Regions from separate parts of the Vibrio syngnathi genome, predicted to be linked through region 1. Evidence: predicted binding sites of a transcription regulator. Region 1 holds the regulator's gene; each other region holds the start of a gene.

Region 1 (3,213 bases):
ATCCGTGCGGGCATTGTTAACCGTAACCGCCAGCTAACAGGCGCAAGTGGCGATGCTCCATTTGGTGGTCCAGGTGCTTCGGGCAACTTACGCCCAAGTGCTTACTACGCGGCTGACTACTGTGCTTACCCTATGGCGTCAATGGAAGGTGGTGAAACTCAACTGCCAGCTACGTTTAGCCCCGGTATTGAGCTGTAGTTTTTGCTTTTAAGCTATAACTTGATGAATCACAAGCTTATGAGCTCTAGGTTCATGAATAACAGATTCATTGATTGATTGTGTAATAAGGAAGCGGTGTTATCGCTTCCTTTTTCCATCACGTCCTACACCTAGATTGGGCGGTAGATAATAATAGAACAAGTATGTCACAGGCTGATGGCTGCTGACTCTGTGTCCAGCCTCTCCCTCTCTAATCCAAATTACTAGCTTGCTAGAACCTCTGACAAGGAGTCACCATGACGCCCGATCTACTCTTTAAACCACTATGGGATGATTACATTCACAGGCTTTGCCCATCGGCTGAGAAAGTACACCATTTGCTGAAAGAAGATGAAGCTCTGATTAATGATCACATTGCACTGCGTACTTTCAATGTTGCACCACTGGGTATTGAAACATTGGCTAAACCTTTCCTTGAGTTAGGTTACAAGGCGTGTGGCGATTACTTATTTGAGAGCAAGAAGCTAGTGGCTAAGCATTACGAGCACCCAGATCCAAACCAACCGAAAGTGTTCATTAGTGAGTTGAAAGTCGAAGAGTGTTCAAGTGACTTGCAACAGATCGTGGCTAAGTTGGTTGAGCAAGTCGACGCAAGCAAGCTTCAAGGTCATGAGTTCTTGTTTGGTGGTCGCCTTTGGGACCTGAGCTTCGCGGATTTTCAAGTTCTAGCAAAAGAGAGTGAATACGCGTCTTGGCTAGCGGCTCATGGTTACGGTGCAAATCACTTTACGGTGAGTGTGAACCAGCTCAATGAGTTCGATGAAGTACAGACTGTGAATGACTATTTGAGTGATTCAGGTTTCACTATCAATGCATCTGGTGGTCAGGTTAAAGGCTCTCCAGAGGTCTTATTAGAGCAATCATCTACAATGGCAGACAAAGTCCCAGTTTCATTTGTTGAAGGCAATGAGATGATTCCTGGAGGCTTCTATGAGTTCGCTAAGCGTTATGCGATGGCCAACGGTGAGCTTTATACAGGTTTTGTTGCAGCATCGGCGGATAAGATCTTCGAAAGCACTAACGGTTAAAGAAAGATGCGAGTACGGGCTTTGCTCTAGAGATTCAGATAGGCTTCGCTTCGAGAGTATTTTCGCTTGGAAGCTGTAGGTGTTTCATTCGTATTTTCTTTGTAGATCTTTAGAAAACAAAAAAGCCACCAAATTCGCATTTGGTGGCTTTCAAATTTTTGGCTCAGTTAATCGAGATTAACGAGTGCCGTATACCACGATAGTTTTACCGTGTGCAGAAATTAGGTTCTGCTCTTCTAGCATCTTCAAGATACGACCAACTGTCTCACGAGAACAACCAACAATCTGGCCAATCTCTTGACGAGTGATCTTGATTTGCATGCCGTCAGGGTGAGTCATTGCATCTGGCTGTTTCGCTAGGTTTAGTAGCGTTTGAGCGATACGACCTGTTACGTCAAGGAACGCTAAGTCACCAACCTTTTGGCTAGTTACTTGTAGACGGTTTGCCATTTGCGCTGAAAGGCGCATTAGGATATCTGGGTTCACTTGGATAAGTTGACGGAATTTCTTGAAAGAAATCTCAGCTACTTCACAAGGAGATTTTGCACGAACCCATGCAGTACGCTCTTGGTCTTCTTCGAACAAGCCAAGCTCACCGATGAAGTCGCCTTGGTTTAGGTAAGAAAGAATCATTTCCTTACCTTCTTCGTCTTTGATAAGAACTGCCACAGAACCTTTAACGATGTAGTACAAGGTTTCTGCCTTTTCACCAGCATGAATCAAAGTACTTTTTGAAGGGTACTTATGAATATGACAGTGTGAAAGGAACCACTCTAATGTTGGATCGGTTTGGGGTTTACCTAGAACCATAATATCTTACTTCCTCTGCAGGGTATGCTTGCCGCTTTCCATATTTTAGCTAAGCCTGAATTGACGTAGCTAGGATAAGAGCACTCGTTGAGTGCTGCAAGCTATCTTGTGTTTCGTTTAAGAATAGTATCCTTTTTCAGGTACTATTTCTTGATTTTAATCGTGACCAAGCTACGATTTTTTACGCAAAATTGTGCACATGATCACGGTATGAAAAGTAATCAACCAGAATGTTGTTTTGTTAGCCTATTTTCCCGGTTTCTATAAGTTGTTGCAGGATAGGCCTTACAATGAGTTCCATAGCAAAACTCATCTTGCCGCCAGGTACTACAAGCGTGTTGTGGCGCGACATAAATGAGCCATCAATCATAGCCAGAAGATAAGGGAAATCGACGTTTTTGATGCCGCGTAAGCGTATAACAACGAAGCTTTCATCTAAACTTGGGATCCCTTTAGCATTGAGAGGGTTTGATGTGTCTACCGTTGGAACACGCTGGAAGTTGATGTGAGTACGTGAAAACTGAGGAGTAATGTAGTTAAGGTAATCATCCATCGAGCGAACAATTGAGTCCATTACTGCTTCGCGAGAATGACCACGATCGCGTGTGTCACGAACGAACTTTTGGATCCATTCTAGGTTTACGATAGGCACCATGCCGATCAGCAAATCGACGTGTTGAGAAACATTGATGTCCCCATCTACCACACCGCCGTGTAGGCCTTCGTAAAACATCACATCGGAATTTTCAGGGATCTCTTGCCATGGTGTGAAGGTGCCTGGCATTTGATTATAAGGCACGGCTTCATCAAAGGTGTGTAGGTAGCTGCGGACTTTGCCCGTACCTTCATTACCGTATTGACGGAAGAACTCTTCTAATGCACCAAAATCGTTAGCTTGTGGGCCAAAGTAGCTGATGTGCTTACCTTGCTCGCGCGCCTTACGGATCTCGACGTCCATCTCTGGGCGAGTGAAGCGATGGAAACTATCCCCTTCAACCCAAGCAGCCTTTACGTCCATCATATTGAACATTTTGCGGAAGGCTTCTGAGGTGGTGGTGGTGCCGGCTCCAGATGAACCCGTCACCGCAATAATTGGATGTTTAGCGGACATGACAACCCTTGTCTTTTGAGTAACTTACTTGTTAGCAATCGTTTA
Region 2 (3,213 bases), 780 kb from region 1:
CACCTGGCATGGTGGCTTGTTTATAGAATCGAGATTCCACCAGCTCTAAATCTTGATGGTAAACCGATAAACTTTGCTCTTCGATACACTTTTGAATCGCAGGGTACAACACGCTTTTAGCCTGATTGATAACACCACCGATCAAGACTTTCTCAGGGTTGAAAAGGTTAATCACAATAGCTATCGCGGCACCTAAGTAACGACCTAACTGTTCAATCACTTCAACAGCCAATGGATCGCCATCGGCAGCGGCAGCGCAAATCTGTTCAATAGTGACATCTTCAAACACAGTTAATGACGATGCTTCACCATTAGCCAGTCGCTCTTTCACTTGTTCACGGATCGCCTGAGAACTCGCGACCGTTTCTAAACAGCCATGATTACCACAATGACAAAGTTTGCCTTGTTTATCGATCTGAATATGACCCAGTTCACCGATGTTACCGTGGCGACCTTGCAATACTCGACCGTCAAGAATGATCCCGGCGCCTACACCGTGGTGAATCGAGATAAGAACGGAATTATCGTTGTCTTGAGAGTGGCCAAACAACTTCTCTGCTAATGCCCAGGCTCGGGTATCATTGGCAATAAAGACAGGTAGACCTGTTTCTTTGTAGATCTCAGGACCCAACGCTAAGTTTTTAACGTTGTAGTGTGGCATCTGCAACACAATCCCCTGCTCAGAATTCACAAGACCCGGTAGCGTAACCGCAATACTTGTTACCCTATCGAGTTGCTCCGCATAAGTTTGGAAAAATTCATCAATTTCATGCAGAAGACGCGCAAGCACATCGTCTTGGTCACGTTCATGAATATCAATCTTAGTATCGATAAGTACATCGCCGCCCAATTCATGGAGCGCGATCGTTAAGTATCCGCGACCAAGACGCATCGACAGAAACTGCCAACCTTCGTTATTGGTTTGCAGACCGACAGCAGGACGCCCACGAGTCGTGGCTTCTTGAACCGTCGTTTCGTGAATAAGGTGAGCTTCAATGAGTTCACGGGTAATTTTAGTAATACTCGCCGGAGCCAACTCACTTTGCTTGGACAGATCGATACGAGAAATAGGACCTCTAAGGTCAATTAGTTTATATACACGACCAGCATTGACCTGTTTGATATGATCAATATGGCCCGGTTGAGCCATGTACATTTTACGCTCCAGAAATCATCAACGCGGTAATTTTTTTACTTTGCGAAGTAATTGTGAAGTCACTTGGTATATCGCCGTGACCCGTATCACGTATATACATGAATCTTTGTGTATCTAGTCAAATAGTTCGAGAAAAATCCGTACCTACATCGATAAATTGAGACTTAATTTTCTTAATGAAACATCGTTATTGAGCCCTGAATTCAATAATTAGAGACAAATAAAGAAATATCCTCATAGCTCCCAATAAATATTCAATTAATGCATATACTTAATTCAGTCTTTTAAAAGATTACTTGGCCTCACTCTAGGAGTATTCATGACAGCCGAATTAAGAAAAACGAAAATCGTCACAACGCTAGGCCCTTCTACTGATAAAGGTAACGTGCTTGAAGAGATCATCAAAGCCGGTGCCAATGTCGTCCGTATGAACTTCTCTCACGGCACTAGCGACGACCATATACAACGTGCAGAAAACGTCAGAGCAATTGCCAAAAGACTTGGCACTCAAATCGCTATTCTCGGTGACTTACAAGGCCCCAAGATTCGAGTGTCAACATTCAAAGATGGCAAAATCCAACTTGCCGTTGGTGACCAATTTACTCTCGACAGTAGCCTAGGTTTAGGCGAAGGCAACCAACAAGCGGTCGGTCTTGATTATAAAGAATTACCTAACGACGTTTCAGCTAACGACATCTTGTTGCTCGACGATGGTCGTGTTCAGCTAAAAGTAACCAAAGTGGAAGGCTGCCGTGTTCATACAGAAGTCATCATTGGTGGTCCTCTCTCAAATAACAAAGGCATCAACAAGAAAGGCGGCGGCCTTTCCGCAGAAGCGCTGACAGAAAAAGACAAGCGCGACATCGTCACTGCAGCACAAATCAAAGTGGATTACCTCGCGGTGTCTTTCCCGCGCAACGGCGAAGACATGCACTACGCTCGACAGCTCGCACGAGAAGCTGGCTTAGAAGCTCACCTCGTAGCAAAGGTAGAACGAGCAGAGACGGTAGCCACTGTTGAGAACATGGATGACATCATAATGGCCTCAGACGTCGTCATGGTGGCTCGTGGTGACCTCGGAGTGGAAATTGGCGACCCTGAGTTAGTCGGAGTACAAAAACAGCTTATACGCCGTGCTAGAGCGCTTAACCGAACGGTGATCACCGCCACTCAAATGATGGAATCGATGATTTCAGCGCCAATGCCAACCCGAGCCGAAGTCATGGACGTTGCCAATGCGGTGCTTGATGGAACCGATGCGGTCATGCTTTCAGGTGAAACTGCTGCAGGTGATTATCCGGTCGAAACCGTAAAATCAATGGCTGAAGTGTGTATTGGTGCTGAAAAGATGGCGGGAATTAACAACCAATCCAATTACCGTATTGATCGCACTTTTGTTACCGCTGAAGAAACCGTTTCGATGGCGACTATCTACTCGGCAAACCATATGGAAGGCATTAAAGGCGTAGTCACTCTCACTGAGTCAGGCCGCACTGCATTGATGATGTCTCGCCTAAGTGCTGACATGCCTATCTATGCGCTGTCTCGTAACGAAGGAACACTTAATCGCTGCACCTTGTATCGAGGTGTGACACCTATCTACTTTGAGACAGAAGCCGAGGACAGCTTTGACATTGCCCTATCTACGCTCACCTGCCTAAAAGAGAAAGAGCATCTTAAGTTTGGCGATCTCGTGATCGTCACCCAAGGCGATATTATGGATGTGGCGGGGTCGACCAACTGTATGAGGATCTTGCCTGTCACTTAATGTTTGAACGTAAAGTGAAACGATTAGCATAATTTCAAAGACAAAAAAGGGTTATTGAACCAAGTTCAGTAACCCTTTTTCATTTCAGTATATTCTTCGTTAATAACATCAACAATTAACGTCGTGACTAATCAACCTCAAGCATTACTTCTCAGCAGCAATGGAACCCAACTGTGGCATGTATGAACTGCGGGCATTTTCCGTAGAGGTATAAGTCTCTACAAATCGGTAACCGGCTTCTAAACCCAATTCATAATCGTGCAGTAAATCTTCTTCATTACTCATTAAT
Region 3 (3,213 bases), on a different replicon from region 1:
ACCACACCATTGTTGCTTTTCGGTTGCAGGCGTTGGTAGTGAGAAGCGAATTCGTAATCTTTAGCATGGTTGACCCAACGAGCATCGATCATCGCCAACTTGCGACGACAGCGACTGGCGATATGGTCAACATGATCATAGAAAGTTTTTGGATTGATCTCTAATTTTCTACAAATTTCACGTACTGAATACCCCATGAACAATAAGCCCATGAGGTTCTCTTGAAACTGAAGTTTTTTGTTGGATCCTGACCACTTATCAACGAAGGTTGATTGGCAGTCTTTACATCTGTAACGCTGCCTATCGCCACTGTAGCCGAAGGCATGATAAAGATGTTTGTGGGTATGAACCGATAAGCCAAAGTTATCGCAATCATCATTACGACAAGCAGGGAGCCCGTCGCTGTGAAGTTGTCTTAGGCGATGAAGTTCGCTTAACACTTCACTATTGTTAAGTAAGGGGGGGAAAGCTCCACATTCACGACAAACCATCGCTGGACGCTTAGGGTTTGCGTGTTGCAAAACATACCGTTTTGCATCGCTCAAGCCAAAGTTGTCACACGCCAATGTTTTACAAAAGTTGAGTTGCAAACCATCCGCATCTTTTGGCAGCTTGTCGTTAGACACGATCTCCCCCTCGGGATTATTTGAGCAGCCAAGTGAGCTTGGCTGCGGGGTAACGCTTTTCAATGTATCTTATCAATTCGTTAGATGTTGATTGCAGTCTCTAGAGCAACTTTCATCATGTCGTTGAACGATTTTTGACGATCTTCAGAGCTTAGTTTCTCACCACGGATGATGTGGTCAGATACTGTTAGGATAGTTAGGGCTTTAGCACCAAGATCCGCAGCAACACCGTAGATACCAGCTGCTTCCATATCAACACCAAGGATGCCTAGCTTTTCCATTTTTTCGAAAAGGTCAGCTTCTGGAGTGTAGAAAAGGTCTGCAGAGAATACGTTACCAACTTTAACTGGAACTTCTTGTGCACGTGCTTGGTTTACGGCTTCTTCTAGAAGACCGAAATCAGCGATTGCCGCGAAGTCATGGTTGTTGAAACGAATGCGGTTTACTTTTGAGTCAGTCGATGCACCCATACCGATAACAACGTCCATTAGTTTAACGTCATCACGTACCGCACCACAGCTACCTACGCGAATAACGTTCTTTACGCCGTACTCAGCAATTAGCTCATGTACATAGATGCAGCACGATGGAATACCCATACCGTGGCCCATTACAGAAACTTTCTTACCTTTGTAAGTGCCTGTGTAACCAAACATGTTGCGAACGTCACAAACTTGCTTCACGTCATCAAGGAATGTTTCTGCAATGTATTTTGCGCGAAGCGGGTCGCCTGGCATAAGTACAGTTTCTGCGAAATCACCAGCTTGAGCATTAATATGAGGTGTAGCCATGGTCGTTCTCCAAAGTTTTAACGGTAATTATAGGAACAGGATTTTATTAATTACCGATTCTGTTGAATTGAATTCGTTTTGTTGAGGCAATATTAGCGAGTTAAAACGAGGCTCCGTGAGATGTTTGTCACAAATTTGCTCTACCTTTAAAGTATTATTCATATAGATAACCAAATATGTTGAAAGTTTAGAGGCAATCGATTTTGTGTGGTTAAATTACGCTATGTCCAGACGAAAAACGACAAATAAAGGCCTGTTGCATATCAGCTTGGAGCAACAATACGTTGTCGCGACGTTTGATCAGCGATAATCTAAACTTTGATAAAAAGACAAACCAAGGAATTGTATGTCGTATTGCGCTAACTCGACGCCTTTGCACTCAATGAGAACACAGATACGTAAGGTAGCTTTACCTCTAGTGAGGGTCACCATGCTTGTGGCAGCGATGGCTTCGTCGTGTGTGTCTGCGGCGACCTTTGTACTGCCTCCGGCTGAAAGCCGTATCGTCGGCAGAATACAACAACACGAAGTGGCTGCTGGCGAAACGTTGGCTATCATTGCTAAGCAATACGATATTGGTTTTCTCTCTTTAATGGCGGCAAACAAAGGCGTTGATCCTTTTCTTCCTGCTGAAGGTTATGTGTTAAGTATCCCTAGCCGTTTGATTCTGCCGGATACGCCGAGAAAAGGCATTGTGATTAACCTTGCCGAGTTAAGGTTGTACTTCTTTGAACCTGAGAAAAATCAGGTGCACGTATTTCCTGTTGGCATCGGTCGAGTGGGGCGGGATACCCCAGAGATGATCACTAAGATAAGCCAAAAAAGACCCAATCCGACTTGGACGCCTCCAAACTCAATTCGTAAAGAGTATCTAGAGAAAGGGATTGAGCTACCAAAAGTGGTTCCTGCTGGGCCGGAAAACCCTCTGGGCGAGTATGCATTACGACTTGCTTATGGTGCAGGTGATTATCTGATACACGGTACCAATAAAGACTTTGGGATAGGCTTGCGAGTCAGCTCCGGCTGTATTCGTATGGAACCTAAAGATATTGAGTGGCTTTTTGAACAGGTTAGTCGTGGTGAGCAAGTCACAATAATCGATGAGCCTATCAAAGTGTCTTTAGAGCCAGATAGGAGCGTGTTTGTTGAAGCTCACGAACCATTGACGCGAAGCGACGGCTCTAAGAAATTATTGCAAATCCCCGTTGAATTAAAATGGTGGCTTGAAGATGCGGATCTACCAAGTTCAAAAGCGAAAGCGGTGATATTTGCTCAAAATGGCGTGCCTGTTGAGATAGCACCACCTGTGATTGAGTTCTAATTTGATTGCCTCTTCTGTAATAAGGGGCGTTTATTTTTGTCTACTTGAATTGATACCTTCTACTCGAATTAATGCCTTCTATTCGAACTAGTAACGCCCAAAAAAAAGCACCACATCCGTTAAGAGGTGGTGCTGTCTATTTACTGCATTTTACGACTGATTTAATCTACAGCTTCATCGCACTGAGCTCTCAAACTATTTAGTGTAAGACTCTGCGATGTTGTCGATACGGTCGTTAGCACGATCCGCTTCTTCTTTTGCTGCCATAGCGGCTGCAGCTGCTTCTTGAGCTTTCATTTCAGCTGCCGCTTTATCGCCTTTAAGTGCTTCAACTTCACTGGTTAGCTCAGCAACTTGGTTAGTCAATTGATCCATTTGTGACATTGCAGCTTCTTCTGGCTCAGAAGAACAACCAGCTAAAATGAAAACTGAGGCTGCAGCTGCGATTAATGTCTTATTCATAAGAACTCCTTGC
Region 4 (3,213 bases), on a different replicon from region 1:
AGTCGGTTATTTTCAGCTTTATACCAGTAGCGATTAAGCGTTTGTCTCTTAACTGCTCATCCACTTCCGGCTCTGAATTGGCATACACACATGTCGCATCGACCTGTTTGCACAAGTTGATGAGTTGAATAGCTTGATCGTTAAAGTCTGTGGCTTTGAGGTGCAGCAGAGTGATACCGAATTCAGCGAGTTGTGACTCGAACTGTTTCAGGTGGCGATAAATGAAGTCCGCTTTTATCGGTGCCAGGTGATGTTGTTGCCATTGCTGCGGGGTTGAAATAAAAACGGCGATAGAGACGCCGTTTTCAACTGCAGAGACGAGCGCTGGGTTATCGTGAATCCTCAGGTCTCGTCTTATCCATAGAATGTCGCTCAATATCCGTATCTCAGCTTAAGTTCTTGTGGGTGCGGGTTTAGATAAACTTGTGATTCTAGGTACTCGTTTGGGTATTCCATCAGATAGTGGTTAATCAGCGTCAGTGGCACTAACAGCGGAACTAGCCCTTCTCTGAATGATGAAATCTGATTCGTGAGCTCTTGTTTGTGAGCGCTGCTCAGTTGTTTCTTAAAGTAACCTTGCAAATGATGCAGAGTATTAGCATGACTGCCGCGATTTGCATGATGCATTAGCGCCGTCATCAGACCTTCTATGTACTTTTCTGCCAGCTCATCGATCTCTAAATCGTTACTCGCTAAAAGTTTACCTAAGCTCTTGTAGCCTTCTATGTGGTGGCACATCACTAGGTATTTGTGAGCGCTGTGGAATTGAATCAGTTTGTGTTTGGTGACACCTTCATCAACAAGATCGAGCCATTTTTGGTAAGTGAAAACACGAGTCATAAAGTTTTCACGCAGAATTGGATCGTTGAGGCGACCATTTTCTTCTACTGGAAGTAGAGGATTGCCTTGCATAACTTGTTGAGTAAACAAGCCAACGCCTGTCGATTCAGAACCACGCCCGTGGTGGTGGTAAACCTTTACTCGCTCCATGCCACAGGTTGGGCTTTTCTGACACACAATGAACCCTGCGATGTGTTGGTTATTCTTTGAATAGTTTTGCCCAAACTCGATCAGATCATTGGTCACGTCACCAGAACCGTCAGGTCGGGAAACGTGAATGATATTGTCTAGCTGCCGAACTTGGCGAATGGTTGGGCGAGGTGTTGGAAGACCCACTGCCATCTCTGGGCATACTGGTTCCAGTTCAACATAATCTGCAAGGTCATCTGTACAAAAACGAGAGCGTTTGTGACCTGTATCGAAGCGTACTTTGTGTCCTGCAACACAAGCGCTGATACCTATTTTAATTTTCTTTTCCATTGGCCAACTCCTTTGCTCTTGCTTTGAGCTATTTATTATATTTCAACATTGCTAATCGTACTTACAGAGCCGGGTGTGTTTGAAATCTCAACACCATTGATGTTTTAAGCCAGATCTACGGACGATTATACAGGATAGCTTCATGCCATCCTGTATATTTATAGCGTGCAACTGAGTTAATAGATATACTTACCTAGCGGATTGAATAACTGACTCACACCTTTTGTGAAGTAAAGCGCATCACTAGAAACGGTGAGACAGACACAACCTTCTTTGGTTACGGGTTGATGCGTATGTTTTCCGTCTAACCAGATGAAGTCGCCTTTGTTGTAGACGCCCATTTCGTCTTCGAAACTGCCTTCCAAGAGAAGCGTAATCTCAAAGCCTTTGTGGGTGTGGCAAGGCACTTGTCCATCTTTGTCGATGTGCAGCAAGCTGGTGTGGTGTGCTTCGTCGTCAAAATCGAGTCTTGCGCGTGAAATTTTGCCTAAGTTCATCCAGTCTTTTCTCGCCACTGAGTTCAACGCGCGAGGAATAGTGAATGTGGTGTCTGCAACCGTAACTTGCTGAACTTCGGGTGTCACTTCGATAGCTTGAGATGAATCAGCAGTGATTTGAGCAATCGCATCAAAATCAAACTCCCCATCATCGGATAGGAACGCATCCATTTCGCTGTCAGAAAGTTGAAGCCCTGAGGTATCACTTTCAAAGACTGAGTCAGCAGCTTGCGCCGTCAGCATGCTTACTTGTTGTTGGCAGTGTTCACACAGTTCAACATGGCTAGAGACAATCAAAGAAACTGAGTCTGCTAGTGTGCCATCGACAAAATCTTTCAAAATTGCGGTATTTGGGTGATGTTTAATCATGATCTTGTTCCCCCATGTGAACCTTAAGTTTGGCTAAAGCGAGTCTTAGACGTGATTTCACGGTTCCAAGTGGGACGCCAAGTTGTTGAGCGAGTTGCTCTTGAGATAGCTCCTGGAAATAGACACCTTTAACAATCGTTTTCTGAGCCAAAGGCAACTTCTCTATTTGAGTCATTACATGGCGGCTCATCAAATGATCACCAAACGGTAATTCATCGCTTTGAGATTCCGCGACCATTGCATCTATTGGCCAAATGTCGTCAGCGATGGTTTGTTCTGCTTTTGCTTTCACCTTTCGTAACATGTCGAAGGCCGCATTTCGCATCACGGTATAAACCCAAGTAGTCGCTGCGCCTTTCTCTTCATTGTAGAGATGCGCTTTCTTCCAAACGTTGGTCATGGTGTCTTGGACTAGCTCGTTGGCAGCGGCTTCACCGCCCAACTTACTGATGCCAAAACGCTTGATTTTGGGAGCAAAGAATTTAAACAAACACGTAAATGCTTGCTTATCTCTGTCTGAACCAACCAAAATCAGCCAGCTTGAGAGCTCTGTAGGTACCTTACTTTCGGTAGGTAGTTTGTTGTCGGGGATAATGACATGCTCCTTGCCGTTCCCTGTTCTTCTGCTTTCCACTTGCATAGTAATTAACCATCATGCGAATTTGATAGACACTACGTGGAGAGTGAGAGTAGGGATCACTTTAATTTAAATTAACTTCTACTATACAAAATTATAGTGAATAAAGTGCTTATTGCCCTGTAATGATTTGATTCAAAAAGGGAACTAAAGACGGAAAACTAGCGGGTTCTGTGAATTTGGTTTTCTTTTCCAATGGGATAGGCATCATTTCGAGGAGTCGAGCACAGATCCATTGAGGGCTTTCAAAGTCAGGAGTGGGGTAAAGTGCTCTGATTGAATCGTGTTCTCTAAACAACTCGACGAGAAACGCAGTCACCACGTTCGGCACCTTATAGCTGTGTTGTGGCCAGTGAGGCAACGGGCGGAAATCACTTTTTATTAAATCAT

What was found. Region 1 encodes CRP, which controls carbon source genes, mostly activating them, when cyclic AMP is high. Its sites were predicted from a motif close to TGTGANNNNNNTCACA; they were not measured.
Region 2: mlc (sugar metabolism global transcriptional regulator Mlc) is a predicted target of CRP. The motif match lies at 1,232-1,247, and genes of this name have one in related genera.
Region 3: deoD (purine-nucleoside phosphorylase) is a predicted target of CRP. The motif match lies at 1,534-1,549, and genes of this name have one in related genera.
Region 4: K08M4_RS21560 (YbgA family protein) is a predicted target of CRP. The motif match lies at 1,395-1,410, and genes of this name have one in related genera.

What each region holds. Positions count from the first base shown of each region.
Region 1 covers NZ_CP017916.1:292,831-296,043, forward strand. The annotation lists gene astD (succinylglutamate-semialdehyde dehydrogenase) at 1-198, shown strand, start outside; gene K08M4_RS01345 (DUF1338 domain-containing protein) at 456-1,247, shown strand; gene crp (cAMP-activated global transcriptional regulator CRP) at 1,425-2,057, opposite strand; gene K08M4_RS01355 (phosphoribulokinase) at 2,299-3,168, opposite strand.
Region 2 covers NZ_CP017916.1:1,075,730-1,078,942, reverse strand. The annotation lists gene mlc (sugar metabolism global transcriptional regulator Mlc) at 1-1,156, opposite strand, end outside; gene pyk (pyruvate kinase) at 1,476-2,924, shown strand; gene K08M4_RS05185 (patatin-like phospholipase family protein) at 3,069-3,213, opposite strand, start outside.
Region 3 covers NZ_CP017917.1:226,212-229,424, forward strand. The annotation lists gene K08M4_RS15930 (lactate dehydrogenase) at 1-626, opposite strand, end outside; gene deoD (purine-nucleoside phosphorylase) at 707-1,417, opposite strand; gene K08M4_RS15940 (L,D-transpeptidase family protein) at 1,764-2,738, shown strand; gene K08M4_RS15945 (Lpp/OprI family alanine-zipper lipoprotein) at 2,934-3,200, opposite strand.
Region 4 covers NZ_CP017917.1:1,513,390-1,516,602, reverse strand. The annotation lists gene phrB (deoxyribodipyrimidine photo-lyase) at 1-376, opposite strand, end outside; gene K08M4_RS21560 (YbgA family protein) at 373-1,320, opposite strand; gene K08M4_RS21555 (ChrR family anti-sigma-E factor) at 1,497-2,186, opposite strand; gene K08M4_RS21550 (sigma-70 family RNA polymerase sigma factor) at 2,179-2,826, opposite strand; gene K08M4_RS21545 (LON peptidase substrate-binding domain-containing protein) at 2,936-3,213, opposite strand, start outside.